DNA from 4 places in the Thermosinus thermophiluss DSM 23256 genome. Region 1 is predicted to be linked to each of the others. Evidence: riboswitches for the same ligand, from Rfam matches in the RefSeq annotation. Region 1 holds a riboswitch; each other region holds the start of a gene.

Region 1 (7,400 bases):
TATCGAAGAATGGTTTCATGCCAATTATGAGCACATAAATCCTGCTGACTACAGAGGCAAAGGCTCTAATTTCAGGGCCCAGGTGGACATGCTGCTCCAGTTATGCAGCGATGCGGGCTGCAATGCCACTTTTTTTGTCCTGGGTTCTATCGGTGAAGATTATCCCGATGTTGTGAGGAAGATAGTGCAGGCAGGGCATGAGGTTGCCGCACACGGCTATGGCCATCACCTGGCTTACAAGCAGACATTTCAAGCGTTTAAAGCGGATGTGCAAAAAGCGGTGGCTATTCTGGAGGATATCACCGGCACTAAGGTTTTAGGATATCGGGCGCCATCATGGTCGATCGTGGAAAGTAACCTTCATTATCTTGAAGCGCTGGAAGAGTTGGGCCTAATGTATGACGCCAGTATTTTTCCGGTCAAAACCTTTCTTTACGGTATTCCGTCGGCTCCCACCGACATTCATAAGCCAAGGGTAAACGGTAGGGAGCTCGGTATTTGGGAGGTACCCACGTCGGTAGTGAGTCTCTTTGGGCGGAATATCGGCTACTCCGGCGGATTTTACTTTCGGTTTTTCCCGGCATTCTTGATCAAAAAAGCCATTCGCGCGGCCAACCGTAAGGGCAGGAGCGTCGTTGTCTACCTGCACCCGCGCGAGCTCGATTGCACGGAACGAAGGCTAATCCTTCCGTGTAAAGAAGCTTTTATACACTATTACAATATCCGGGGAACAAAAGCCAAGCTGGAAGATATAATGATGAGTTTCAGCTTTACGTCGATTGCCACGCAACTTGAGCGCCTGGCGACCACTGCCCAAACCGCCGATCGACAAGAAAGTTTAGTGGCAACCAAGCCCAGCCAATTTTAGAAAATAGTGAAGGTATTTGCAAATAGGCAAAGAAAAATAAAATTAAGAGAATTAGTCCAAAACAGCTGCCGTTTATAAGCGCAAGCGAATGGAGGGATCTCATATGCTGAAACGGCGTTTGGGCCGAACCGGGCTGGAAGTTACAGAAATTAGTTTCGGGGCGTTGCCTATCCAGCGTTGTACGATGGAAGAGGCCGGGCCAATATTGCATGCTGCCCTGGATGCGGGGATTAATTTCATTGATACGGCGCGCGCTTATACCGATAGCGAGGCCAAAATCGGGCAGCATATTGCCGGACGTCGGCGCGAGTTTTATCTGGCAACCAAGAGTATGGCCCGCGATAAGGAAGCCATGGCCAGGGACATTGACCTTAGTTTGAAAACAATGCGGACCGATTACATTGACCTGTACCAGCTACATAATATAAAGACCCGGGCTGATTTTGAGGCGGTTATGGCGCCTGGCGGCGCCCTTGAAGCGCTCAGGGAGGCCAGGCAAGCGGGAAAAATCGGTCATATTGGCATAACCGGGCATAACGTGGAGCTTTTGGCGGAAGCGATAAAAACCGGTGAGTTCAGTACGGTGCAGTTTCCGTTTAACTTTATCGAGACCAGGGCGCTTGATGTGCTTTTCCCGTTGGCCAGGTCGCTGGATGTTGGCTGTATCGTGATGAAGCCGCTGGGCGGCGGACAGGTTAAAAATGTTGAACTTGCCCTCAGGTTTATTCTCGAACAGGATATTGCCGTCGCCATTCCCGGTATGGACCGCGTTGAGCAGGTCGCACAGAATGTGCAAGTGGCGAAGAGTTTCAGGCCGCTTACGGATGAGGAACGGGCGGTACTCGCAGCCGAAGCGCAAGTTATCGGGCCCAATTTCTGCCGGCGCTGCGGTTACTGTTTGCCATGCACGGCAGGGATAGATATTCCTACGGTGTTTATTTTCCATTTGCAATATGTATCTTATGGGCTAAAAGAGGCCATCCCCATGCGTTATGCGGCACTGAAAGCGAAAGCCTCGGACTGCACCGGGTGCGGCGTATGCGAAAAGCGCTGCCCGTATAACCTGGCGATCCGCGAGCGCATGCGGCAGGTGGCTAAAGATTTGGGTTAAGGACAGCAGCAAAAAGCCCTGGTTTCCGGACTTCAGCCGGAAACCGGGGCTTTGCTTGTTGCCGGTACAAAGCCGGAATTTTATAACAATTCTTTGCCCATGGTTTGTTTTAGAAGTTAAGCATAGCCTGTGTTATAATAGGAACTATGAAAAATTTCACGAAACCGGATACATCAGGCCGAACGGAGCGATGACAATGTTGTTTGATACCCATATGCATACCAAGTTTTCTACCGATTCGCGGATGACTATAAATCAGGCTATGACCAAAGCCGGTGAGTTGGGCTTGGGAATTACGATTACCGAGCACATGGACCTTGATTATCCTGAGCCGCAGGCCTTTATTTTTAATCCCGCGGCATATTTCGCCGAGTATGAAAAATACCGCAGCGAGCAGGTTCTGCTTGGTATCGAGATTGGTATGCGGCCTGGCCTGGAGGCCGACAACCGGCGGATTGTCAGGGACTATCCATTTGACTATGTCATTGGTTCGATCCATGTCATTGACAATATAGACATTTATTGCGCCGAGTTTTATAACTTGCGGACGAAAGCTGAAGTTTACCGCCGGTATTTTGATGCGATGGCCGAGTGCCTGGAGTCTTATGAATTTATTGACAGTCTGGGGCATATCGACTATATTGCCCGGTATGCCCGGTTTGCTGATCCTGAAGTCTATTATCACGAGTTTCCGGAGCTCATTGACCGGGTGTTGGCTGCCGCAGCCCGGCGGCAATTGGCTTTGGAGATCAACACCCGACGGTTAAACCGGGAGGAGACGGTAAAGGCGCTTGTTCCGGTCTACCAACGGTTTTACGAGCTGGGCGGGAGACTGGTAACCATTGGTTCGGACGCGCATACTCCCGGCGATATCGGCAAGGGTATGGACGTGGCCCTGGCCATTGCCGATTATTGTCACCTTCGGCCGGTCTGGTTTAAAGACCGGAAAATACAATATGTGAAAAAAAACTAAAAGACAGCCTGGTAACGGCTGTCTTTTTACGTTAGCCTGGCAGATTCGAGTGGTTGCTTTGCCGGTGTGAGGCGCCTAGCGCAGGCCCGTATTCCGGACCAGGGTGCGTGCCAGATGGGGGCGGTTCATGGTATACAGGTGTACACCGTCAATGCCGTGAGCAAGGAGGTCTTCGATCTGGCGGCTGGCGTACTCAAGGCCCGCCTGTTCCATTGCTTCTTTTTGGTGACCATATTTGTCCATCAGCTTAACCAGCGCCGGCGGCAGCGTAGCGCCGCAGAGCGAGCAGATGCGTTCCACCTGGGGGCGGCTGAAGACGGGCATGATGCCGGCCATGACAGGAACGTCAATGCCCAGCGCCCGGGCGTCTTCCAGGAAGCGATAGAGCATGGCGTTGTCGAAAAAGATCTGGGTGATCAGGAAATCGACACCACTGTCCACTTTTTCTTTAAGAAACCGTAGATCGTCCTCCCGGCTGGGGCTTTCCAGGTGCCCTTCAGGGTAGGCGGCTGCGGCGATGCTGCAGGGACGGCGCTGCTGGCGGATAAAGCGGATGAGGTCTTTGGCACGGTAAGGGGTGGGGGGAATAGGGGCGTCTTTTGGAGGGTCGCCCCGTAAGGCAAGGATGTTTTCAATGCCCTGAGCGGCAAATTCGTGCAAGATTGCCTGAATGGTCGCTGCGGTGGCGCCGACGCAGGTAAGGTGCCCCAGGGCGGGAATGCCGTGGTCATGCTGGATGTGTCGGGCTACTTCCAACGTGCGGCCCCGTGTGGAACCGCCTGCGCCGTAGGTAACGCTGATAAAATCGGGCTTTAGCGCTTGCAGTTCTTCAATGCATTGGAAAATGGACTCCAGGGGGGAAGCTGGTTTGGGCGGGAAGGTTTCAAAGGACACGACAGGGCGTTTTTGAGCGAACAGCTGGTGTATCAACATGGGCGGCATCCTTTCTTGGCGTTATTTTTTGGCGCAGGTTTTGTCCAGGGGGGCCAGCCGGGTGCTTCCGACGGCGCCGAGGTGGTCGCCGATAATAAGGTAAAATAAAAGCGTCTCTTTCCGAGAGGAAAGAGACGCCATATTATGGCAGCCATACCTTTCCTCTCATCTTCCAGAATCCGAAGATTCTGCTGGATTTGGCACCAGACGCATTGTTGCCGGTTGCCGCGGTTTCACAGGGCCAGTCCCTCCACCGCTCTTGATAAGAGTACACGGTATACAACTTTTGGAAGTTGAGATTAATATACGCCAAAAATGTATTTTCTGTCAAGGGGTTTATCACTAAACAAACAGGCTTTACGCCAATAATAGCGTAAAGCCTGTTACCATCTTATTTGGAGTAGAGAATTAAAGCGATGTATTCAAGATCTTCCGTACCGGTATTTTCAATGGAGTGGGACTCGCCGTCGGCCGTAAAGACGACGTCGCCGGCTTGGACCTTAACCAGCGTGCCATTATCGTTGACCAGGCCTTCGCCTTTAAGGATGTAGTAAGTCTCAGCGTCGCCATTGTGTTGGTGGTAACCGATAGAGCAGCCCGGCTTGAGAATGCTGTGGGAGAATAACCTGCCTTTGCCTTGCAATTGTTCCATGTCCAACAGTTTAGTCCCAATTACTTCGCCCTTGCCGCCGAACCGGTTGGCGGCAACCTCGGTGACTAATTCGCCGGCCCGTTTAATCATGCTCTCAACTCCCCCTAGATATGTATTATTTGAATTTTCTCTACGTAACCTCTTAATTCCTTTAATGAGTACCGGATTTACTATTTTTTACTAGGATGCAAGATATTGGTTTAACAGACGTGATTTGCTAAAGCGCTGCCAGTGCGCTTGCGCCTAACATGTCTCACGGGCGATTGTATGCTGGGTTTTCAGTGTTATCATACCAAGCGAAATATTTCTCCGTATATCGGCGGCCCGATTCTACCAATGCTTCTTTTTTAGCAGAATCAATTCCAAAATCCATAGTCTTTACTCCTAGTGTATCAATATAGATAGTCCGGTGCCAATCATCGCTATGTAAATGTTGGTTCTGCTGGCTTTCCAAAATAGTTTCGATTAGGCTCCATGTATAGGCAAAAAAGTCGTTTATATCATGGCGAGGTGGTTCAGCATGATCCCGGAATATGGCGATTTCGCTCCCGGAAACCAAACGAAAGCCAAGGGTTTCCTGGTTATAAACATATGGACTAATTTTCTTACCTTCCTCCTGTAGTTGTTGATTATGTTTTTGATAATAGTCAGGTGTTGTTGAAAAACGTTCGACATATTTTCTCCGATCGAAAAGCTTAATTGGGAAATTATCAAGCACTCCGCCATCAACATAACAATCTCCACGGGGGCTGCGCTGAGCTGTGAAGACAAATGGTATTGACATTGATATGCGGACTGCATCAGCAACACACATTCGCGGCGTATGCTCGTGGGAAAAGACTTCCGCAAATTTCGTTGATAAGTTTGTGCCTATAAAATACAAGTCTTTAAAATTATTCGTTTCTTTTAACTTTTGAATATCATGAAAGGTTGCCTCACTGTTTCCGGTTTTAGCACTAATTAAATTTCCCACCCATTCGCGGAAAAAATTACCTCGGTACCACCCAAATTGGGAGATTAATCTACGCGTGTCTCGAATAATTCCCCACGTATCATCTAAAAATTGGCGAAAGTGCAATTCACTTATAATGTTTTTAATTTCTTTTGCGGTGTAATTTAAGCCGACCAATAAAGCAGCTATTGCACCAGCCGAAGTACCACCGACTCGCTTAATGTTCGGCAAGATCTCTTTTTCTTTTAGCACTTCGAGAGCACCGCTGTACGCTATTCCCTTAACACCGCCGCCTTCAAACACTAAATTGCGAAAATGGTAGGACACGATAACGCTCCTCCCCCTAAATCGGTTTTTATAAAAAAATATTACCAGTTTACCCCAGTGATACCATTGCCTCACTTTTTTTAGCTGATCCGGGGTCAGCTCGGGGATTTTTACAGTTGGCATCGGCCTGGCGGCGCACGCATAAATAAGAATAGCAGCCGTGATTGGCTGCCATGTTGGTTACTTACCGAAAGTCATGATCGCAGAGGATTATATCCGGGTTACTGCCTTGCATCATTTCGCCATGTATCAATTCAAGAACTTCCAGGAAGTGCTCCGCCTCGCGCCGGACATGATCGGCTAATAGCGGCGGGATTAGCGAGAGTACGGCGCACTGTTTGATAAGCTCTTCTGCGGCTGCTTTAAAATCGCGCAGGCGTATTGTAGCATCTGTTACTTCTTTTTCAAAACGTATGAAGTCGGGGGTTGGGCGGAAGTGCCACAGCATGCTGTCGAAGTCACGGGCATGCAATTGCAGCTGGTCGAACTTATTGCTGAGGACATTGGTTTTGTCGATGAATTCGCGCTCAGAAGGGTCGAGCAAACCACGGATGAATTTTAAATGATCAGCCATAATCCTGAGCCAGAATACGTTTTCGCTAACGATAGCATCTACAGGATACCGCATTTCCCCATTGCGGATTTTTTCCAGTATTTTGTAGAAGTACAGCGCTTCACGGGATATGTGGTCAATTAATAAGGGATAGTTAGAACCACCGCGGAGTTTACATTCGATAAGCAGGTGAAGGAGGTGCCGTTTAAAGCTGAAGATGTTTTTAACAGCGGTTAAAACTTGTTTCACGAAGCTGCGAAAATGATCATCGCATTGAACTTGGCAGGCCTGCTTTTCCAGCTCGGCAAAACAGTCATAGAACCGTTGGGCTTCTTCAATTAATGCGGTCTGGTCGCACGGCAGGCCTAATTTAATAAAAAGAGAATGTTCTTTCATTATCCGAAGCCAAAACCTAATTTCATGGATGGTAAGGGGAACAAAGGGTTCCACTTCCCGGCAAAAGATATCCATATAATTTTCCCACCTTTGCAAGAAATTGTTTAGTATATTTTATGTTGTTCTACATAAGCAGGTGTCTAGCCGTATAACGCGAACCAAACAAGTAAAATCCAGCTATTGCCGGGCCGAAGCGGTTGCCCGCTTTTTTAACCAAGCAACTATAAAGTGTTTGCCAAAAGGATATAAGAACAAAGGTTACGACGTTCGAGGAAGGTAATTTACCGCGGAAACTGTCCTGGTAAGCCTCAAGCAGCAGTGAGCAGGCCCACCGGCGCGCCGCTAATGAAGCAGTCGCGCCGGTTATATTTTTGGCAGGGGAGGAAACAATATCCATGACAATGTTTATGGGGGTGACGGCTGCCGATGGAGACCGTTTTTACGAAAGCATATCGCGCGTTTCGCAATTTTATTGTCTACCAGCCGCCCCGCCAGCAGCCTCCGTTCGTGCTTGACGAGAGCGAATCCTATGAACGCGAGCCCGAAGCGGATGCAACCGCCCCGCTGGCCGATGCCGCCGCCCAGCTTGCCACCTTGCTGGACTATGCCCGCGATTTACGCCGCGTCATGGAGAA
Region 2 (7,400 bases), on a different contig from region 1:
TGCCTGTTAGGCGGTCAAGAGCTTTCGCGGCTTCTTGACGGCTTACTGCAAGCATCAGCCGCTGCTCAAACCGCGGTCGGAACTTCGATGTACTCGTTGCTGCCCGTTCGACCAAATTCAACCGCTCCAATTTACGGAGAACATTTAACACGCTCGGGCCAAATTCTGTAACAAGTTGTTTTTGGGTAGTCAGGCCCTTTACACGTAAATGATTAAGCACCTCGCGCATTTCGTCTGAAATTTGGCGAGGAAAGAAAAATTCTGGTTCGCTCTCTTTTTCGTTCAAACGATATGCGGTATGACTTTTTAATTCTCCTCTTCCGGGCACAAACAGGCGCAAAGCTTCGGCGAGCGGACACAAATAGTAATTGCTCATCCACTCGGCCGTTTGCAGCATATTTTCATCAAACCATGGCTCATTGTCCAACACGCTCAATAAGGGCTTTAACCCTTCTGCCTCGGCCTGCTCTTTGACGGCAACAACAAAGCCTTCGGCCTCGCGTTGGCCAAAAGGCACCCGCACACGCCATCCCCTGCCGACAAACGCCAATTCCGGCGGAACCAGATAAGAAAAGGTGGCAGCGATAGTCCGTACCGGAATATTGATGGCCACTTCCGCAATGCGCCCCATTTTCTTCACCTCATAAAAAAGAAGAGTACTGTTTGCAGCAAACAGTACATCTTACTTCGCTGTTCGGTATAATCTAGATAATTCTAGCTTAGGCCGGAAATACCTGCTACCGGTCATCATTTTGTTCATAACCGGCCAGGAACTCATCTAACTCAAAACACGTATCCATAGGCTGACGTTTAAAAAAACGTTTCAAGCGACGCTTTCCCAGCGGCGTAAAACGGTACCGCATAATAAATAGCCTACCTGCGGATGGAATATCCGAGCGTCTGCAAAGTTTCTTCAATATAGCCGCTGGCGATTATATTAGCGTCATACTCAACCGTAACTTGTCTGGTATTTAGATTAACATCGACATCGGTAATCCCGTCAAGATGGCTTAAGGTGTGCTCAATGCGGTCACGGCAATGATCACCCTTAAGACCGCCAATCGAATATACCGACTTCTTGATTGTTTTTGAAACAGGCACTGCAATACTAACCCCCTTTGGCTTATCTCTATGATGTTAGTATTGCCAGTACCAGCGGTTAAAATTAAAGATTTGCTTCCCGCCGTAAAATTTCCGCTTTATCGGTTCGCTCCCACGGAAGGTCAATATCCGTTCGGCCAAAATGTCCGTAAGCTGCTGTCTGGCGGTAGATAGGACGACGTAAGTTCAGGCTTTTGATGATACCGGCCGGACGGAGGTCAAAATGCTTTTGAATAAGTTCGACAATGCGGCTTTCGGGAATTTTAGCGGTACCAAAAGTCTCAACCATAATCGATACCGGGCGGGCAATACCGATTGCGTAGGCTAACTGAATTTCACACTTATCGGCCAAGCCGGCGGCTACAACATTTTTGGCCACATAGCGAGCGGCATAAGCTGCTGACCGGTCGACTTTAGTGGGGTCTTTGCCGGAAAAAGCGCCGCCGCCGTGACGGGCCATGCCGCCATAGGTATCGACAATAATTTTGCGCCCAGTCAGGCCGGCATCTCCCTGCGGCCCACCAACGACAAAACGGCCGGTAGGATTAATATAATATTTGGTTTGAGCATCTAGCATATCTCCGGGGACAACGGGAGTAATAACTTTGGCGATGATATCTTTTTCAATGGTGGCAAGATCCACGTCAGGGCTGTGTTGAGCCGAAACGACAATGGTATCCACACGAACCGGCTTGCCATCCATATACTCTACTGTCACCTGGGTTTTTCCATCAGGACGCAGGTAAGCAAGTTCACCGTTTTTACGAACTTCGGCCAGCCGGCGGGCCAAACGGTGAGCTAAGGCAATAGGCAATGGCATGAATTCGGGGGTCTCATTAGTTGCATAGCCGAACATCATGCCTTGGTCACCGGCACCGATTGCCTCGAATTCATCCATCTCGCCGCGTTTAGCTTCCAGCGCTTTATTTACGCCCATCGCGATATCCGGCGACTGCTCGTCAATTGATGTCATCACACCACAGGTATCACCGTCAAAACCGAATTTTGCACGGGTATACCCAATCTCTTTGATGGTCTCCCGCACAATCTTCGGAATATCGACATAGCAAGACGTTGTAATTTCTCCTACCACGTGGACAAGGCCGGTTGTTACTAAAGTTTCACAAGCGACACGGGCCATGGGGTCTTGGGCAAGGATTGCGTCGAGAATACTGTCAGAAATTTGATCGGCAATTTTGTCCGGATGCCCTTCGGTAACCGATTCCGAAGTAAATAATACCCGTTTTTTTTCCATTTGTGCACCTCCTAATCAATAAAAAAACTCCCATAAGGGAGGCTTTGGTCGTATACTCCCCATCTCGCGCCATGCGCCGGAATTGGCACCGTTTTGGACTTGCCAAATGGTTGCCGCGGTTTCATCGGGCCAGTCCCTCCACCAACTCTTGATGAGTATAGTATATGTAATTTTCACCAAAGCAATTTTAAAGTAAAACAAGAAAAAAATCAACCTCTTTTTGTCAATAAATCGCAAATTCTGTCAAGAACAATTTCCGCAACACGCTTTTTTGGCATTTGTTCTAGTTCTTCAACACTACCATCACGGTAAATAAGCTTAACAATATTAGTGTCGGCGTTAAAACCCGCACCCGGGAGCGTAACATCATTAGCTACTATCATATCAAGATTTTTCTTGGCCAACTTTTCCTGGGCATTACCAAGCAAGTCCTGCGTTTCAGCGGCGAACCCCACCAGGATCTGGTGGCGCTTCAACGCTCCCAACTCCCGTAAAATATCCGGGTTTTTTTCCAAAACAAGAGTAAGCGTCTCCCCGGTTTTTTTGATTTTATGCTCAGCTATTTCTTTAGGCCGATAATCGGCCACAGCCGCCGCCTTAATCACTACATCACAGGCAGCATATTCGGCCAACACGGCCTGCCGCATCTCTTCCGCTGTTTCCACCATTTTTACTAAAACACCCCGTGGCGGGTTTAATCCGGTGGAGCCGGAGACGAGAATAACCTCCGCGCCGCGGAGCGCCGCTGCTTCGGCGATTGCATAGCCCATTTTGCCACTCGACCGGTTGCCTAAATAACGCACTGGATCGAGCGGTTCCCGCGTACCGCCGGCAGTAACCAAAATTCGCTTTCCGGCCAGTACACCGTGCGGCCGGAGCAGTTCATCCACTTTGGCAACAATTATCTCCGGCTCGGGCAAACGTCCGGGACCTTCCACCCCGCAGGCCAGCATGCCTGTTGCGGGTTCAATAATGTGATAGCCCAATCCAGCCAGTTTTTGCAAATTTTGCTGGACAATAGGATTTAGATACATATTGCTATTCATGGCTGGCGCCAGTACTATCGGCGCTTTGGTAGCCATCACAGTCGTTGAAAGCATATCATCGGCAATACCGTTGGCAATTTTGCCAATAATGTTGGCAGTTGCAGGGGCTATTAAAAATAAATCGGCCAAAGTGGCCAATGCAATATGCTGAACATTCCAGTTTTTCGGTTCTTCCCACATATCAACAACTACCGGATTACCGCTTATCTCCCGAAAAGTAAGGGGTGTAACAAATTCAGTAGCCGACTTGGTCATAATAACATGAACAGAACTCCCGGCTTTCCGCAAACGGCTGACTATTTCCACACTTTTATAAGCGGCAATGCCGCCGCTAACGCCCAGGACAATATTTTTGCCCTTCATCACGGTGGCCTCCTACTTAATACCTGTCTTGGTACGTTCATAAGTAATTTTGCCTTGGGCAACCTCTTCCAAGGCTATGGTAACGGGTTTATTCGATTTGCTTTCCACAAGCGGAGGCTCACCATTCATAATTTCCCGGGCCCGCTTTGCTGCAAGAACGACTAATGTATATTTACTGTCAACTTTATCAATTAAAACGTCTAAGGATGGACGAATCAACCAGACTCCCTCCTTTAAAGTTTTAGTACGTTCCGTGAAGTTTGACAAATGCTGTCAATCAAGCCATTGTTGCGCTCCACCCGGCATTTTTCCGCCGTAATAATTGCGGCTATTTTGTGTACTGCACGCTCCACTTCGTCGTTCACAACCAAATAATGGTAGTTATAAGCGCAGCTTAATTCACTCGTTACACAGCTTAACCGTTGTTTAATCGCTTCAGCACTGTCAGTCCCTCGTTTATGAATGCGATCCGCCAGTTCGTCCAAAGAGGGCGGCAAGATATATATGAATACCCCCTGGGGAAACTTCTTTTTAATCTGCAACGCGCCCTGGATATCGATCTCCAACAAAACATCCTTGCCACCATTTAGTAAATCCATTACATATTGCCGCGGTGTTCCATAAAAGTTCCCGTACACTTCGGCCCATTCAAGCAGCTCATCGTTTTCAATCATGGCTTGAAATTTTTCGCGAGATACAAACCAATAGTTAACCCCGTTCACCTCCCCGGTACGGGGTGAGCGGGTGGTGGCTGAGATTGAGTAATATAAATTAGGATCATTACGCAGCAATTCCCGGCAAATCGTCCCTTTACCTGTCCCGGACGGCCCGGAAAGCACAATTAAGATCCCTTGCTGCGCCATTTGCGAGTCTCCTTTCAGTGTCTATTCCGCCGTATCATCGCTTGTATCCTTGCTGGCCAAACGATGGGCAACCGTTTCGGGCTGAACAGCTGAGAGAATGACGTGATCACTATCGGCGATAATAACGGCGCGAGTACGGCGGCCATAAGTCGCGTCAATTAACATCCCTCTGTCACGGGCTTCTTGAATAATTCGTTTGATGGGAGCCGATTCGGGGCTAACAATGCTAACAATACGGTTAGCCGATACGATATTGCCAAAACCAATATTAATAAGTTTAATCTCCATAATAAATTCCCCCTAATAAAATTCTGGCTGCGCTTCACATTTTATTACTCTATATTACTCTATGTTTTGGATTTGCTCTCTGACCTTCTCAATCTCACTTTTAATTTCAACAACAATGTTCGCAACAGCGAAATCGTTGGCCTTGGAGGCAATGGTATTGGTTTCGCGGTTGATCTCCTGCACGATAAAGTCCAACTTTCTTCCTACAGCCTCATCAGCGTCCAGAGTGGAACGAAACTGGGCAAGATGGCTCTTTAGCCGTACCAGTTCTTCCGCAATATTAGTCCGGTCGGCAAAACAAGCCACCTCTTGGAGCAACCGCGTCTCGTCAGGCTCGGCCCCTATAGCAGTCAAGGCATCGCGCATGCGTGCCAGCAGTTTGGCGCGATATTCTTCCAGCACTACCGGCATCCGCTCTTCAAGCTGCTGAACATAACTCTCTATTTTGGCAATTCGCGTTGTCAAATCAGCTTGTATGTTGGCGCCCTCGGCCAAACGCATAGCGAGGAGATTGCCGATAGCTGCATCCATTGCTTCCGCTAATTTGGGCCATAACTTCAGGACATCTTGCTCTTTTTCTTCCACTTTCAGAACATCAGGAAACCTTGCAATAAGCGACGTAAAATCCACGGCCGAGCTGTTCAATAACCCCGCTAATTCTCTCATTGCATTATGGTAAGCCATTGCCAATTCTTTGTCAACCCTAACCATCCGTTGCTGCTCGCCAAATTCTTCCATGGCAATATATATATCAACGCGGCCTCGGGACAACGCTTGGGCAATGCTACGGCGAATTTTGTCCTCCAAAGCCCCCAGATTTTTCGGCGCCCGGATTCCAATTTCGGTATAACGATGATTTACAGCTTTAATTTCGACGGTAAAACGATGATTGCTGTCGATATATTCCCCGCGACCAAATCCAGTCATACTTTTGAGCACCAGATGATGCACCTTCCTTCGCGTTGTTATTATTGACGGCAAAAAATATATTTAAACCATGATTTTTTAAAATTACTTCGCCTTACTTCCTATAATTCCTTTTTTCGCCGGAAAAAAGCAATAGAAAAAGGAGGGGCTTTTGCCCTCCGTACAGTACCTAATTCATTTTTTACTTAATGTTTGGTAAATCAAAATAAAAGCTGTGTTTTTTCTGGTCATACGCTGTAACAACCAATATAGCCGGCTTGTTCGCATCTATATTCCGTTCTTTAAAATAGAGATATGCTTGCACAACGTAGAGCTTTTGCGTCCCTTTGTTAACAATGACAGTAGCTTCACCAGGTATATTAATCTGATCGGCGGTAATACCCCGCCGACCTTGTTTTATAACGGCGTTTACCGTTTTTGCGAAGTCTTTACTATTGCCGACCAAGGTGACGCTGAACGCTAGAAACCCGGCGTAATCGGCCAATATCTTTTCACTGTCGCTTAGTTTTATCGGCTGAGACTTTTGGGTTTTTTCCCGCGCATCACAAGCCAAAAGCAAATACGGTGTATATAAATGTGCGCGTTCCGTCATCTCATCCAGGACAACTGCCTGCTCTTCATAGGCTGTCCAAGCAATAAGGAATTCATCTAGGGACACATGGGCTTTCTCTATCCCATATCTTTGCGCTTCTTTCATCATCACAGCATTAACAGGGGCAATAGCCAAAGCCTGATTGCACAGCAAAAACATAATCACGACAGCGGCACAAACTATCCTCATTTCGGCACCCCCTACCTCTTATATATTTATTATTATTATATTATTTTTTTGTAAAAAATTTCCTTTTAAATACCAGGTACATAGTTTAAAAAAAGGAGCCTCAAGAAGAGGCTCCGTTATCTACAAACTCAATAAGTATTCACCGCGGAATACTTCTACGGCTGGACCAGACATATAAACATGGTTATCGTTACCCCATTCGACAACTAAATCGCCACCGTCCAGGTGAATGGTAGCCATCCGGCCTGCCTTTCCGTTCAGTACGGCTGCCACCAGTGTAGCGCTTGCTCCGGTTCCGCAGGCCAAGGTAATACCCGCGCCTCGCTCCCAGACACGCATCCGCATTTCACGGTCGTTTAACACCTGAACAAACTCAACGTTTGTTTTGCGGGGAAAGATTGGATGGTTTTCGATGAGCGGCCCTATAGCCGGTAAATCAATTTCCTCAACATCGTCCACAAAAATCACGCAGTGAGGATTGCCCATCGATACACAAGTAATGTTATAAGTCCTGTCATTAACCACAAGCGGAACGTTAATAGCTTCCACGTCAGGTTCGCCTATCATAGGAATCTGTGCCCGCTTTAAGCGCGGTTCACCCATGTCAACCCGGACGGTTCGAAAAACGCCATTTTCAAAAACAAGTTCGGGCTTAATGGGGCCGGCAAGGGTCTCTAAAGTAATTTTCGTTTTGTCCGTAAGACCGTATTTATAGACATAGCGAGCGACGCAGCGAGTCACATTGCCACACATTTCCGCTTCGCTACCGTCGGAGT
Region 3 (7,400 bases), on a different contig from region 1:
TGACATACATGAAAAGACTGACTCCCAGATGATAGGAAGGATTATATCCTGCCTGATAAATGCGGCTGACGGTTATGGCGTAAGACTCATCGGTCAGTAAAAAAGAAAGCAGCACCTGCAGCGATAAAGGCTGTCGCACCAGATATGGCGCCAAGGAAGCCCCCATCAGCAAATGGCGTAAATTAACCAATAAGGTTGTAAACACAATAATGCCCCAACCGGTGATGCCGGCCCCGATCATTGTAATGCCAATAAACTGGGCAGCTCCGGCAAACACTAAGAGTGACATCATCACTGTTTCCAGCGGTGTTAGCCCTGCTGTCAATCCCATTACACCACAGGTAATGCCAAAAGGTATAACACCTACCATAATTGGCCCGGCGTCCCTGGCGCCTTGCCAAAATTGCGGCATTGTCAAACCACGTTCCGTTACCTGCGCGGTTCTTGCATTATCCACACTGCTGACCTCCTATCGCGAAAATATCCAAAATGTAAAATTACATCCGAACATTGGCAATACCTGCAAACAAATAAAATAATCGAGTAGAGTAAGGCCCTGTAATTTGCTAAGGTCTGGCATACTGTCGCATAACAAAATGAAGCATAAAATGTCGTTTTTGACACCTTATGCTTCCTAAGCTCAGTCATTTTCTCAATTCAATTATTTCCGAGGCATTTTCCAACGGTTCGCTGCGTCTTCTTATCCGCTAAATAACCGTCATGATCCATATCTTGGGTAACTCAATAAACGAGCCGCATTTCTTCTGAAATATCTCGCACATAATCGCTATAAATATATGCTACAGTTCTTCCTGGAAAAGCGCCGTCGAAAGGTACCTTTCCCCCGTGTCGGGCAGCAACACCATGATGGTCTTTCCGGCATTCTCCGGGCGCTGAGCCACTTGGGTGGCGGCAAAGGCTGCGGCGCCACTGGATATGCCGACAAGCAGCCCCTCGGTCTTTGCCAGTTCGCGGGCGGTGGCAAAAGCTTCCTCGTTCTTGACTTTGATAATCTCGTCGATTATTTTCACGTTAAGGACATCAGGCACGAAGCCGGCGCCAATACCCTGGATTTTGTGAGGACCGGGTTTTCCGCCGGAAAGAACGGGCGAGTCGAAAGGTTCAACGGCGACGACTTTGAAAGAAGGTTTACGCTGTTTTATTACCTCCCCGACACCGGTGATAGTGCCACCGGTGCCAACACCACCAACGAAGATGTCTACCTGGCCGTCAGTGTCGTTCCAGATTTCTTCCGCAGTCGTGACACGATGGATTGCGGGGTTGGCAGGGTTCTTAAACTGCTGGAGTATGAAAGAATTGGGTATTTCAGCCGCCAGTTCCTCGGCCCGGCGTATGGCCCCCTTCATTCCTTCCGCCCCTGGCGTGAGCACCAGTTCCGCGCCCAGCGCCTTGAGCAGGTTACGCCGCTCGACACTCATCGTGTCCGGCATGGTAAGGATAAGCCGGTAGCCTTTGGCAGCGGCCACGAAGGCCAGGGCTATGCCGGTGTTCCCACTGGTCGGCTCGATGATAACGCTGTCCTTATTGATAAGTCCCTTGTCTTCGGCGTCCTTGATCATGGCGTAACCGATGCGGTCTTTGACGCTGCTCAGTGGATTGAAGTATTCCAGTTTGGCGATGAGCTTGGCGTTTAGTCCCTTTGCTCTGTTGTAATTCCCCAGTTCCAGAAGCGGGGTGTTGCCGATGAGATCTGTCAAGTTCGTCGCTATTTTGGCCATTTTTGTTTTCCTCCTAAGCTTTTTGTTTATTCTCAAGGTCAAGAACTTGGTTCATGCTGCCAGTGCGGTAACCGATGACCGCGCTGCCCAGCCACTCCGACCACGGGCAGCAGGATCTACCGGGAACAGCGGTATAGTTGGTCCGTGACTAAGAGTAAAAAACAAAGCTGAGATAAAAGTCCCGGTGGGACTTTACCTCAGCCTTCAGTCTTACTGATCAGCTCAGAGTTATTTACTTGTTTTTAAGTTTACCACATGTAGCCATTGGTGTCAACGTGCTCTATTTTAGCCATGGCGCAAACAAATCATCAAGCAGATCGCGCGGGTCCTCGAACCCCACGCCATGCAGCTATATTCTTAGCAAAAGCCGTCACTTCTTCGGGTGCCAGCCTTGGAGCTGCCTGATCTCGCCCATTACCAGGCTGTATGTGCCGCACTGCTTCGCTGAGATTGGGGTACCGGGCTCTCCCTTGGCACGGTTCATCGCCGCACCTTCGCCGTTGCGGCGCAGCGCCTCACCCAGGTTTGCGCCGCAGACGAATGGCACCTGAAAAGCGTGATTGTTTATATGAAACTAATTGTAGTCTTCTGATTGGCCTGAAATCAGATGCCGTCGCCGTCCACACCTTCCAGTCGCGGTAGGCGCCTTTTCTCGGTTCTATCGATCTGGGTCACTTTCCCGTCTTTTATCTGAATGACCACTTGCCCGTACTGAAGACCGCTGAGAGCCTTGAGAATTTCCGCCCTGACAGCCCCGATCTTAAAATCGCTTACCCCGTTTGTTTTCGCGTCCATCTCGCTTCCCCTTTCCCATCAGACCAGCCTGATTTTCTCGTTTATTTCGATCTGGATGACTCTCCCGTCCTGAACGATGATCGTGATTGAACCGTATCCTACTGTGCGGATTGCCGCCTCAATCTTTTCCCATACCCGGGGTGGCAGGTTGTCGGGTGTATTCATGTTACTGCTAACCGCCATGGCCATTTCCTCCCTACTCTTTGTTAATCGGTCAGCGGCAAACAAAAAATCCTTTCCGAGGAAAGGAATGTTAGTATACCTCTCCTCTCATCTTCCAGGATTACTCCTGCTGGAATTAGCACCTTGCGTTGCCGGTTGCCGGGTGTCATCGGGCCAGTCCCTCGACCTCTCTGGATAAGAGTGACTTATTTGGTTGTTTTAGATATTAACACGCCGATATAAACACTGTCAATAGCCATATTCCATCCCAATTGTTCCGAATGTATCGCCACGCCTCAACAATTGCGCGTTTCCGACTTGCCGCTATTGTAGTCTTTAATAGTTTTTTATGACCTCTTGCGCCTTTTTAAGGTTCCTAAAGCAGCCGAAACCACCGAGTGAAACCTAAGGGGAAATTATTTCATTATTGGAAACTGCACTCCACCAGCCACCGTCTTCCGGTCTCCGTAAACCCACCAGCTGACCGATTTCCACAGTTGCCCATTCACCTGCGCTGCCGGACCGTTCATCGACCAGCCAACGCCAACATTCAGCGTAGGCTTAGGGGCGGTAATATTAATACGAATTTCAGTTTCTTCAGTAACAACCAGTTTGCCTTTTTCAAACTTAGCTTCTTCTTTAACCTCGGCAGGGACTTCAAACTCCTTGCCGTTTACTTTTACATAGACCTTACCCTGCCGCTTCTCGAATTGGACGTTTGTGCGTTCTTGCTGGCCTGTTTTGGGATCCGTTTCTTTAGGAACGTAAACGATTTCCCGGGTACTGGTATTTTGTCCCTGGATATATACAGCTTGCGGCTCACTGGGTTTTGATGGTTTTCCGTCCAAGTTCACGCTGATTTGCGGCGTCTGTTGCTGCTTGGGGAAAAACTTTTCGCCCACCCAATGATTAGCAAAAATACTGCCGGCGGCCACAATGACCGCCCGCAGTATATACACAGCTTTTCGAAATTAGTATGCAGATCAAACATCACTTTAGGCCGCTTGCTCGTCGTAACACGTCAGGTCGTTCGCCCTGATCGTCGCCAGCACCTTATCCGCATACTCCGGGTCCGTGGCATATATTCGTCCCATCGTACACACAAACTGCTCAATGTCATGCGTTTCTTGCCATATGGCCAGCGCGTCAGCGTATGCCGGCTCCTCAGTCATTAGCACGCACCAGTCCTCCACGGCCTCGTCCAGACTGGCGTAGTCCTTGAATTCGTCATTTATAGTTACCCATTCGCCGTTAATATACTCCTGTGTGGTGATGGTTATTGACTTGTCACCAGCAACGGCCTTGCGGCCAAAAAGGTTATACTCGCCGATTGTATACCGCCCCCAGCCGCTTTCCAGTGCTCCCTGGGCGATGCAGACGCTGGCAGGCAGGCCGTACTTGCGGCAAACACGTTGAGCTACGGGTCCCAACCAGGCAATAAACTCATCGGGTGTCACCAGTTTTCCCCCTTATCATACGGATTTTTTCCCTGTTCGCTATTAGCCACACTATCTACAATATATTTTATGACTGCAAGGGGCCCAGCGGCCCCAAATACTGCTATGCCGTCCCAGCAACTTTTTAGTTCAATTTTGCATTACTGCGGGCATTCCACTAGTAGCCTACAACCCAAAACAAAAATAGGAGCAGAAACGCCCCTATCAATGCCTGATGATGTATTTTTGCATGCGATTCATGCTCAATGCCGCACTCCCTGCCAAATAAAAACAGCCACCTGCATGAAAAGCGTTGCAGCACAGCCGACGCGTTGCGGAAAGGCCATCTTCAACTTCTGCCGCGTTTTTCTACCGTGTCGACGAAATTCATACTGCAGAAAATAGTAGTTGCTTATTCTTTACTCAAAGAGTGTTTGGTGCGCATCTCATCACTGCACACTGGACAATAGTCGTGCGTAAATTCCGCTTCAGAATGCGTTTTTAAATACTTTTCGAGGGTTATCCAATTGCCCTGTTCGTCACGAATACGATGGCAGATCGAGCAGATTGGAATTAGTCCCTCTAGCTGAGTAACAAGGGATACATCTTCAGTAAGCACGATTGCCATTCGCTTGTTTTCATATAGTATTGGGGCTGCCGTCACCAAGAGGGTTAGCCTCTTGACCTCACCATCTTGGATAACATTAAAAATACCTTTGTTGCGAGATACAACTTGTCCGTTTAAAGCTTCGAGTACACTTTTACGCAACACGCATCTCAAACAACCGGGTGATCCTCCGCAACCCTCAGGACCACGAGCGTTAACGCATCTCAAGACCTCTCCACACTTTTGCAGGTGGGCTTCTTCTTTGGAAATACAAAAAAATTTTATGGCTGCGTCATTGATGCACCGTACTCTAACTTCGTTATTTACAATCATTACAGCTAGCGGCATAGTCTTGATGAGAAAAGCCGCAAGGCTGGCATTCAACTCACTCGACAGATCTAAGCATTCCCGCACTGTTTCCCATACCACCTTATACAAAATTGTTTCGACCAATTCATTGCGATTGTAATTACTTTGTTGTATCCATTCACTTTTTTGTTTAATTAATTACGTTGCTGACCAAATCTCTTTAAATTTGGTTCATCTACTCATTAACACATGAGAATGTATTTGGCAATCCAAAAATGCAGATTTCGGCAATTAAGTAATTATTCATCCATCCGCATAAACTTGACAAGGAGCCTCTGCGGGTATGATATTTAGGCTGCGCGGCGTTGCTTAGGCAACACCGCTAGAACAGCCAATCATACCCGCCCCTCCATGCAAAGTTTATGCAAACTTTGTTCAATTTCGGCATTTTATACGTGCAGATTTCGGCAGCCAAACTATGCAAAATAAGTCTGCCATAAACATGAGAAGCTAATTTTTAATATGTCATCAATTGGACGAGGCCTACCAAAGAAATATCCCTGCCCGAAATCAGTCCCAATTTCCTTTAAAGTTCGCCATATCATCTCGGTTTCGACAAACTCCGCAATTGTTTTTTTCCCCAAAGTGTGGGCTACCGTATTAATGGCTTGTACTAAGGCTTTTTGAGTTAAGTCACTATCCAAGTTCCTTATAAACGACCCGTCAATTTTGATATAGTCAACAGGTAGCATTTGGATATGTGTAAACGAAGAAAACCCTACGCCAAAATCGTCCAGAGCAAATTTGCATCCAAATTTTTTGAGGTGGCTAATCCAATGCCGGGCCTTTATTAAATCTTTGACTGCCGCAATTTCCGTAATCTCAAATCCGATTCTCTCAGGCTTTATTCCTTTGTTGAAAAGACCAAATTCAATAAAGTCAAGTAACTCATCATCACCTACACTTGAAGGCGAGAGGTTGACAAAAATGGATAATTCAGGATTTTTCATCAATGCTTCCATAGCAGCATTAATGACCCATCTGTCAATTTGACTCATTAGACCAAAACGCTCCGCAGTAGGAATAAACTCATTCGGGTAAATAATTCTTCCATCAGAATCCAAGATTCTTAACAGTGCTTCGTAATGACTTATCCCAGCTTCTGACATAATCGGCTGATAGTGCAAAACAAGGCGATTATCTCTCAAACTGTCATTAATCTTTTTTACAGTTGAATGTGTTTCAAATAGCCGTATTTTCTCGTCGCAGTTTTCAATAGATACCGCTCTATTTTTACCTTCTTCTTTGGCCCGATATAAGGCCACATCGGCATAGGCCAGGAGTTTTTGTGTGTCTGTTAGCTTATCAATAATGGTAATACCGATACTAACACTTACCTTACAATGGTTGCCAATCAAATCCACAGCAAACTCGACTTCATTTAGTGTCGCCAATATCTTTTTAGCTACCCTTTTTGCCCCCTCGACGCTTACGCCACGCAGTACAATGGCAAATTCATCGCCGCCAAGTCTTGCTAAAAAATCGTTTTTTCTAATAATCGCTTTTAGTTTTTTCGTCAAATCTACTAATACCTTATCGCCTGCGGCATGTCCGAACGTATCATTAATGACCTTAAAATTGTCTATATCAAGAAAAAGAAGCGCACCTGTAGTCTCCTTTTTTGCATTTTGCACAGTTTCCTCAAGATATTTTTCAAGATAGTGCCTATTGGGAATACCCGTCAGCCAATCATGGGTAGCCATGTGCTTTAACTGTTCTTCGGCTTGCTTTCTATCCGATATATCCCGCACGATACTCAAGAGGACCCTCTCATTGCCGATAGTCGTTCCCTGAGAACTTACCTCGACATAAAGCAACCGACCGTCTTTACATTTATGAACTGTCTCGAATACTATCCCTTCTTTATCTGCCAATGCCATCTGCGCTGCTATCTGACGTTTGGTGCTGCTTTCCCGCAGATCACCAACAGTCATCGAGATTAGCTCTTCTTTAGTATAGCCGTAGGTACGAACTGCGGCCTCATTCGCTTCTATAATTCGTCCATCCATGTTAATAAATAGCATAATATCTTTCGCATGTTCGGCCAGAATCCTATATTTTTGCAGTTGCTTATTAGCCTTTTCCAGCGCTTCAGTCTTTTGCCTTACCAAATCTTCGAGGTGTTTTTCGTATCTTGGGGAAATTGCTTTCATTTGCTCTTTCTGATTTATATCCGTTAAAGTACTTACCGTACCCATCAAAGTTAGCAAGATATCCTGATTAGTAACATTTTTAAGCAGTTCTAGCACTACAGTCCGATCATCTAGACGGATAGGCAAAGCAGTAATCATA
Region 4 (7,400 bases), on a different contig from region 1:
GAGACCGGGCCGTCGTTAGTGTGACCGACAACGGTCCTGGTATCCCGGAAGATATTTTGCCGCATCTTGGCACTCCTTTTTTTACGACGAAAGCGGAGGGCACCGGTTTAGGCCTGTCGGTATGTTACTCTATCGTCCAACGCCACGGCGGGAGCATCCGGGTCGACAGCCGGCCGGGCGAAGGCGCTACTTTCACTGTGCAGCTGCCGCTTGCAAACAATACGGCCTGCATATGAGCCGCGACCGGCAGGGAATTTAAGGGCGGTGTGGCGAAATAAAAAACCGCACGGAAAGCGTGCGGTTTTTTCGCGCTTAGAACCCGAGCTCTTCGCCGATGATAACGATGTTGATGTCAGTGAGGCTTGGTTTTTTGCGCAGCACGGTAGTAATATTGCAGATGCGGGTCGGGCCTTGGCAGTCCATGCAAGTACCGGTTTGAACGCACGGATTGGGCCGGTTGAGACGTTTATTGTTAGGCGGAGCGGCGTAAAGTTTGATCCGGCTTTCCGCCTCTTGCACGTCGCGGACGATTTTGTTTACACCGGCGATGACGATGACTTTTTTAGGGCCAAACATCATGGCGGCTACGCGGTTGCCGGTGCCGTCCACATTGACGAGTTGGCCGTCCAGGGTCAGTGCATTGGTGCTGGTGAAGAAGACGTCGCATGTGAGTTCTTTCCGTCTGAGCTCTAGCGACACTTCCGGACTGAGACCGGGCTTATTATGATTATAGACGGTATGGCCGCGCTGTTCCAGCATGTCGTCGAGGCCCAATTCCCGGATTGTCCAGGAGCCGCCGATACCGACGGTAGCTTCGGCCGGCACGAGGGACAGAATGTAGTTGATGGCTTCCTGCCGGTTCGGAAAATAAACGGCATTGAAGTTATTCTTTTTGAGGGCTTCCACTACCCTGGCCGCCAGGGTGTCGTGATGCCAAGTTTTGAACTCTTTCATTCGGACTTACCTCCTTACTGTCTTGTATAATTCATTTTCTTCGACACAGACTAAATTTTACCTTTTTGCTAAGGATGAGGTGACGGCGATGGATGCAAAAACGCGGCGGGAAAAATTATTGACCATGCTAAAACAGGCGGCGGCGCCGGTGACGGGAACGGCTCTGTCCAGGGAACTTGGCGTTAGCCGGCAGGTAATCGTAGGGGATATTGCCATTTTACGCGCCGCGGGACAGGAAATTTATGCCACGCCGCAAGGCTATCTTGTTCCGGTGGCCAATCCGCGGTCGGCAGTGACGGCCAAACTGGCCTGCCGGCACGGCCGGGACAGCCTGGCGGAGGAACTGGCCATCATTATCGACCATGGCGGCAAGGTGCTGGATGTTATCGTCGAACATCCTTTGTATGGTGAGATTCGGGCGAATCTGATGCTGGCGTCGCGGCGTGATTTGGCGGAGTTTTTGCGGAAGTTGGAGGAAAGCGGCGCCAAGCCGCTGTCGGTGGTTACCGGCGGGGTGCATCTGCACACGGTCGAGGCGCCGTCGCCCCAGGTGTTGGCGGAGATTGAAGGCGCCCTCAGGCAGCAGGGAATATTGCTTAGTTAGGAAGGAGATTTGTCGTTTATGGAACTGGAAACAGGGACGGCGGCCGGCGGCGTCAGCCGGCGTATAGTAGCCGATCTGTCGCTGCTTTTTGTTACTTTGATCTGGGGAACTACTTTCGTGGTAGTAAAGAACGCGTTGGCCGATATTGGCCCTTTTTGGTTTGTAGGCATCCGGTTCGGCCTGGCTTTTTTGTTTTTGGCGGTACTGTATCACCGGCGGCTGCTGGCCGCCTGGCGGAGTCACGCCCGCCTCGCCGGTCTTATCGGTTTGGTTCTGTTTGGCGGCTTTGCGCTGCAGACGATCGGTCTAGAGTACACGACAGCAGCTAATTCAGGTTTTATCACCGGTCTTTCCGTTATCCTTGTTCCCGTTATTGGCCGCTTCTGGGGGCAAAAGGGCCCCGGACCGGCGACCGTGGCGGGGATTATCAGCGCTGTTTTAGGTTTGGGGCTGCTCACGCTCAGCAGCGATTTCCGGTTTAATGTCGGCGACGTCCTTACTTTGCTGGCCGCCGTGGCATTCGGCGCCCATATCGTCATGGTCGGGCAATATGCGCCGCGCGGGGACGCCGTTGTTTTGGCCATTCTCCAGATCGGCGCCGTTGCTGCCGCCGGGCTGGCCGGCGGTTTTGCTTTCGAGCCGGTCCCGGCCGTTTTCAGCCGCAAGGTATGGGTTGCCCTGGCGGTAACGGCCATTCCCGCTACGGCGGTGGCGCTCGTGGTGCAGAATACCATGCAGCGCTTTACCACCGCCACCCGGACGGCGATTATTTTTGCCATGGAGCCCGTTTTTGCCGGTTTGGCCGCCTATCTTCTGTTGGGGGAAATACTGACCGTGAAACAGATTATCGGCTGCGTTCTCATCGTAGCCGGCATGATTATCAGCGAATTAGGCTAGGCGGGTTAAGCGGGAGTAGCAGCGGGTTACGTGAATACAAGCTCTTTTGCCTGGGAAATAGGCCACCTCCTAATTTTTTACCAATATAGAAGTACTTTACTATAGCGTACCCCTCTTGTTACTTTACGGAATAAGGTTTATAATAATTACAACTGTCAAGACAGATGTAATTACAAATGGAGGGGTCACTGTGGATATTGTCAGCCGTCTCGAACAAGTGCCTGTTAGCAAGTTTCATTATAAGCTGCTGGTAGCGACCGGCCTCGGCTGGATGTTCGACGCCATGGATACCGGTCTTATCGCTTTTGTTTTGCCGGCGCTCGCTAAGGCCTGGGGGTTGTCGCCGGCCCAGATGGGTTATATCGGGAGCGCCGGGCTGGTTGGGATGGCCGTAGGGGCAGTGCTATCCGGCTTTGCCGCCGACCGGTACGGCCGCAAAAAAGTTTTTGCCGTGACACTGCTAATTTATAGCATTGCCACCGGGCTGTGCGGTCTGGCCTGGGATTTTACATCGCTGCTGGTTTTTCGTTTTTTGGTTGGTTTTGGTCTGGGCGGCGAATTGCCGGTGGCGGCGACGCTGATGACCGAATACTCGCCGCCGGCGGCGCGGGGTAAGTTCATCGTTTTGCTGGAAAGTTTCTGGGGACTGGGGTGGCTGGCGGCGGCGCTGATTGCTTATCTGTTTATTCCCTTTTACGGTTGGCAGGCTGCATTTTTCATCGGTGCCTTGCCCGCCTTGTATGTTTTTGTTATCCGTTTGGCCGTGCCGGAATCGGTGCGGTATCTCCTGGACAAGGGACGGCTGGACGAAGCTCATGCCATCGTCAGTGGCCTTGAAGCGGCGGCCGGCGTGACAACGGCCTTTGCCCCGACGGCGCCGAAAGCGCAGACGGTTCGGCAAGTAATGTTTGCCGAACTGTGGGCGCCGCCCTTCTTACGGCGTACTGCCATGCTTTGGCTGCTGTGGTTCGGTATTGTTTACTCATATTATGGCATTTTTACCTGGCTGCCATCGCTGATGACGGCCCAGGGATTTACCATTATCAAAAGTTTTGAGTATGTGCTGATAATGACCCTGGCCCAGCTGCCAGGCTATTTCAGCGCCGCTTATTTGGTGGATCGTATCGGCCGCAAGGCGACACTGGCGTTGTATTTGGCGGCCAGCGCCGCCGCCGCTTTTGGTTTTGGTTATGCCAATACTCCCTGGGCGCTCATTGTGTGGGGGAGCCTGATGTCTTTCTTCAATTTGGGCGCATGGGGAGTAGTATATACTTATACGCCGGAGCTTTATCCAACCCGCATTCGCGCGTTTGGCTCGGGCTGGGCGGCGGCCGTGGGCCGGTTTGGCGGTATCCTGGCACCCACCATTGTCGGTTATATGCTGGGAGGAGGCGCCGCTTTCGCCGGAGTGTTCACGATGTTCACGGCTACCATGCTGTTTATTGCCACTATTGTTTTAGTGTTGGGCGAAGAAACGCGCCGAAAATCGCTTGATGAAATTAGTGGTTAAAAACGTCAGAATTTGCATCTGTTATTAAGAACAAGTAATAAAATTAGGGATAAGTCCCAAATTTTTTTACTTGAAATTATCTTTAAATTCTGATAAAATGAAACCACAAACGACGTGAGAGGGTGGTGCAAAACATGAATGTTACGCTCAAAGATGTGGGGAGTTTGCTGATTTACAGTATCGGCACCGCCTTGGTGCTAACCCTGGCCGTTATGAGCCTGCACTAAAACAACGCTAGCTGCTGGCCGCGTCGCTGGACGTGGCTTTTCTATTGGGCCTTGTTTATTGATTTTGCTTGACTGGAAATGTTATAATATTAATGTATATACTCCGAAAGGAGCCGTTTGGGTGATTACGACTATTTCGTTTATCATTGGTTTTATTGCTGCTTATTGGGTGTATAACGACGCCAGAAGCCGCGGTCATGAATTAGGCACGGCCTTGTTGTGGTCCCTGGGAACGCTGGCTATGCTTATTGTCTTCCTCCCGTTATACCTGCTCATTGGCCGAAGGCAAGTCATGAAAACTACCAAGCGCCAAGAGCCGGTCATTGATGTGGAGGCTACACCGGTAAACGACCAGATCCATTGTCCGATGTGCGGCGCCAAGGTCAAGGAAGATTATAAGGTTTGTCCTTACTGCAGTTATACACTAAAGCCCAAGTGTGAGGCATGCGGCCGTGAACTCAGCCGTGAATGGCGCACTTGCCCCTATTGTCAGACTCCGGCTGCGCCTAAGTAATCTACTCCCAAAAGTTTACACAAAAAAGTTACAAAAAAACATTAGACAATACCGGTTATTTATGATATAATCATTTCTGTCGCTGAACACAACACCATGCGCCCGTAGCTCAGGGGATAGAGCGCCGGCCTCCGGAGCCGGGTGCGCAGGTTCGATTCCTGCCGGGCGCACCAGAAAGCGCATAAATACTGGGTTGGAAGGCATTCCAACCCAGTATTTTGTTTTTCTAGGCATTCAGCTTCTTTTCATTACTTTCGATAATCCATTGGTTAACTAATTGTATTGCATGTATATGTGTGTACATTGCAAATAAATACAAAAAGGTTGCTTGCAAATTACATAGGAAGTGGCAGGAGAACGTTTTCTTTCGGTTTGAATTAATGACTGGACTCCGGCAGTAGCTAAAAGCAGCGGCCAATCCGCATCAGCGCCAGGAAGCTTTTTTCCGACATTAGATAACGCACCTCGTTGTTCATAGTGACATTTTATCAAGATAATCTACAAGGTGACATATCACAAGATAATCACATTTTAATAATCCGGCTATTGACATTTGTTTCAATATATCCTATAATCTGCTCAATTACAAAAATATAAGGCATACACCTCTTATCCAGAGTGGTCGAGGGACTGGCCCGATGACGCCCGGCAACCGGCTTTTATAAGCAGTGGTGCTAATTCCAGCAGGAGAAATCCTGGAAGATGAGAGGAAAGGTGCGCGTGTACAAAACCCCCTTTCCTCTGGAAAGGGGGTTTTTGTATGCCGGTGAAAGGAGAAGAAGGAAATGCATTTGCCAGACAACCTGAAAATTGCCACTTTGGCCGTTCATGGCGGCCAGACTCCCGATCCCGCCACCGGGGCCCGGGCTGTGCCTATCTATCAGTCGACTTCTTACAATTTCCGCGACAGTGATCACGCCGCCGCTTTGTTTGCCTTGAAAGAAACGGGCAATATTTATACGCGGATAATGAACCCTACAACCGACGTATTGGAAAAGCGTATGGCCGCGTTGGAAGGCGGGGTGGGCGCGCTGGCTTTCGCCTCCGGTCATGCGGCGATCGCTGCCACTATTTTGAACATTGCTAAAGCCGGCGACGAAATTGTTAGTTCCTCCGCTCTTTACGGCGGAACGTATAACCTTTTTCTGTATACTCTGCCCAGGCTGGGTATAACTGTTAAATTGGTAGACCCTAGCGACCCGGAAAATTTCCGGAAAGCCATCACACCAAGGACTAAAGCTGTCTATGGGGAAATTATCGGCAATCCCGGGCTTGGGGTACTGGATATTGAAAAAGTCGCCGCTATAGCCCATGAGAATACCATACCGCTGATTATCGATAATACTTTTGCCACTCCTTATTTATGCCGGCCTTTCGATTTCGGTGCCGATATCGTAGTCCATTCGGCAACGAAATTTATCGGCGGTCATGGTACGACGATGGGCGGTATCGTCGTCGACGGCGGTAAGTTTAACTGGGCCGCAGGCAACTTTCCGTTATTGAATGAGCCTGATCCCAGTTATCATAACTTGCGCTATTCTCAGGAGTTTGGCCCCATGGCCTTTATTATTCGCCTGCGGGTGCAAGTTTTACGCGACCTTGGCGCCTGCATCAGCCCTTTTAACAGTTTTCTGCTGCTTCAGGGACTGGAAACGCTGCACTTACGGATGGCCCGTCACAGTGAGAATGCCCAGACTGTGGCAGAATACCTTGCCGCACATGATCAGGTAGCGTGGGTCAACTATCCCGGTCTTCCTAGCCACCCGCAGCATGACTTGGCGCAAAAGTACCTGGCAAAGGGTGCGGGAGCCATCCTGACGTTCGGCATAAAAGGCGGTCTTGCGGCCGGCAAAAAGTTTATTGACAGCCTTAAGTTGCTTTCCTTGCTCGCTAACGTTGGCGATGCCAAATCACTGGTTATTCATCCCGCCAGCACCACTCATTCGCAGCTTACATCAGAGCAGCGCGCCAGTGCGGGAGTGCCGGATGACATGATCCGTCTTTCCATAGGAATTGAAGATGTAAGCGACATAATTTACGACCTTGAGCAGGCCCTGGCGGCGGTCCAAGCGCTTTAGATGGGGAGAGTTTGCTCTATCCTTATAGTTGGCGGTAGGAGGTGGATGGTGTTTTGCGTCCATTTCTTAAGTATGCGAAAGTGGCTGACCCGGACAATCCTCTCGTACTGACCATGGGTGGAACACTAACCGATGTTACCGTGGCTTATGAAACTTACGGGACACTATCGCCCAACCGGGACAACGTAATTTTGGTGGCCCACGCCCTGACTGGCGACAGCCATGTGGCGGCCCACGACGACAAGGACGAAAAAGGTTGGTGGGACGCATTGGTAGGACCGGGACGGCCGATAGACACCAACCGTTTCTTCGTTATTTGTTCCAATGTTCTGGGTGGATGCCGGGGAACGACGGGGCCGTCCTCGCCGGACCCGGCGACCGGGCGGCCGTACGGCATGCGGTTTCCCGCCATTACCATACGGGACATGGTCCATGTCCAGAAACGGCTGTTAGAGCAACTTGACATTTACCGGCTGGCCTTGGTAATCGGAGGATCCATGGGCGGGATGCAGGCTTTGGAATGGGGGGTCACTTATCCCGGATTTATGGATGGTATAATAGCCATTGCGGCTCCCGGTTATTCTTCCGCCCAGTCCATAGCCTACAATAAAGTGGC

The links. Region 1 has a riboswitch for S-adenosylmethionine ahead of metF (methylenetetrahydrofolate reductase [NAD(P)H]). Riboswitches for the same ligand answer to the same signal wherever they lie in the genome.
Region 2: it holds a riboswitch for S-adenosylmethionine, as region 1 does, so the genes downstream of both, metK (methionine adenosyltransferase) here and metF (methylenetetrahydrofolate reductase [NAD(P)H]) in region 1, are expected to answer to the same signal.
Region 3: it holds a riboswitch for S-adenosylmethionine, as region 1 does, so the genes downstream of both, BLQ99_RS06115 (YezD family protein) here and metF (methylenetetrahydrofolate reductase [NAD(P)H]) in region 1, are expected to answer to the same signal.
Region 4: it holds a riboswitch for S-adenosylmethionine, as region 1 does, so the genes downstream of both, BLQ99_RS05790 (homocysteine synthase) here and metF (methylenetetrahydrofolate reductase [NAD(P)H]) in region 1, are expected to answer to the same signal.

What each region holds. Positions count from the first base shown of each region.
Region 1 is NZ_FNBU01000006.1:96,195-103,594, forward strand. It holds gene BLQ99_RS05410 (DUF3473 domain-containing protein) at 1-868, shown strand, start outside; gene BLQ99_RS05415 (aldo/keto reductase) at 972-1,979, shown strand; gene BLQ99_RS05420 (histidinol phosphate phosphatase) at 2,176-2,952, shown strand; gene metF (methylenetetrahydrofolate reductase [NAD(P)H]) at 3,028-3,885, opposite strand; SAM riboswitch class I at 4,048-4,154, opposite strand; gene BLQ99_RS05430 (cupin domain-containing protein) at 4,277-4,627, opposite strand; gene BLQ99_RS05435 (patatin-like phospholipase family protein) at 4,791-5,816, opposite strand; gene BLQ99_RS05440 (DUF2935 domain-containing protein) at 6,001-6,840, opposite strand; gene BLQ99_RS05445 (spore germination protein) at 7,192-7,400, shown strand, end outside.
Region 2 is NZ_FNBU01000009.1:70,501-77,900, reverse strand. It holds gene priA (primosomal protein N') at 1-631, opposite strand, end outside; gene BLQ99_RS07100 (heavy-metal-associated domain-containing protein) at 874-1,101, opposite strand; gene metK (methionine adenosyltransferase) at 1,166-2,356, opposite strand; SAM riboswitch class I at 2,413-2,514, opposite strand; gene coaBC (bifunctional phosphopantothenoylcysteine decarboxylase/phosphopantothenate--cysteine ligase CoaBC) at 2,566-3,768, opposite strand; gene rpoZ (DNA-directed RNA polymerase subunit omega) at 3,778-3,984, opposite strand; gene gmk (guanylate kinase) at 3,999-4,628, opposite strand; gene remA (extracellular matrix/biofilm regulator RemA) at 4,650-4,916, opposite strand; gene BLQ99_RS07070 (YicC/YloC family endoribonuclease) at 4,971-5,843, opposite strand; gene BLQ99_RS07065 (hypothetical protein) at 6,025-6,624, opposite strand; gene dapF (diaminopimelate epimerase) at 6,745-7,400, opposite strand, start outside.
Region 3 is NZ_FNBU01000007.1:106,581-113,980, forward strand. It holds gene BLQ99_RS06095 (AzlC family ABC transporter permease) at 1-457, opposite strand, end outside; gene cysK (cysteine synthase A) at 801-1,739, opposite strand; gene BLQ99_RS15035 (hypothetical protein) at 2,110-2,286, opposite strand; gene BLQ99_RS06110 (YezD family protein) at 2,343-2,534, opposite strand; gene BLQ99_RS06115 (YezD family protein) at 2,553-2,717, opposite strand; SAM riboswitch class I at 2,802-2,898, opposite strand; gene BLQ99_RS06120 (hypothetical protein) at 3,113-3,631, opposite strand; gene BLQ99_RS06125 (glycoside hydrolase family 73 protein) at 3,692-4,153, opposite strand; gene BLQ99_RS06130 (transcriptional regulator) at 4,545-5,153, opposite strand; gene BLQ99_RS06135 (putative bifunctional diguanylate cyclase/phosphodiesterase) at 5,525-7,400, opposite strand, start outside.
Region 4 is NZ_FNBU01000007.1:47,405-54,804, reverse strand. It holds gene BLQ99_RS05825 (sensor histidine kinase) at 1-236, shown strand, start outside; gene BLQ99_RS05820 (lactate utilization protein) at 313-954, opposite strand; gene BLQ99_RS05815 (transcription repressor NadR) at 1,043-1,558, shown strand; gene BLQ99_RS05810 (DMT family transporter) at 1,577-2,455, shown strand; gene BLQ99_RS05805 (MFS transporter) at 2,646-3,965, shown strand; gene BLQ99_RS05800 (zinc ribbon domain-containing protein) at 4,314-4,706, shown strand; tRNA gene BLQ99_RS05795 (tRNA-Arg) at 4,805-4,879, shown strand; SAM riboswitch class I at 5,313-5,415, shown strand; gene BLQ99_RS05790 (homocysteine synthase) at 5,492-6,784, shown strand; gene metX (homoserine O-acetyltransferase MetX) at 6,838-7,400, shown strand, end outside.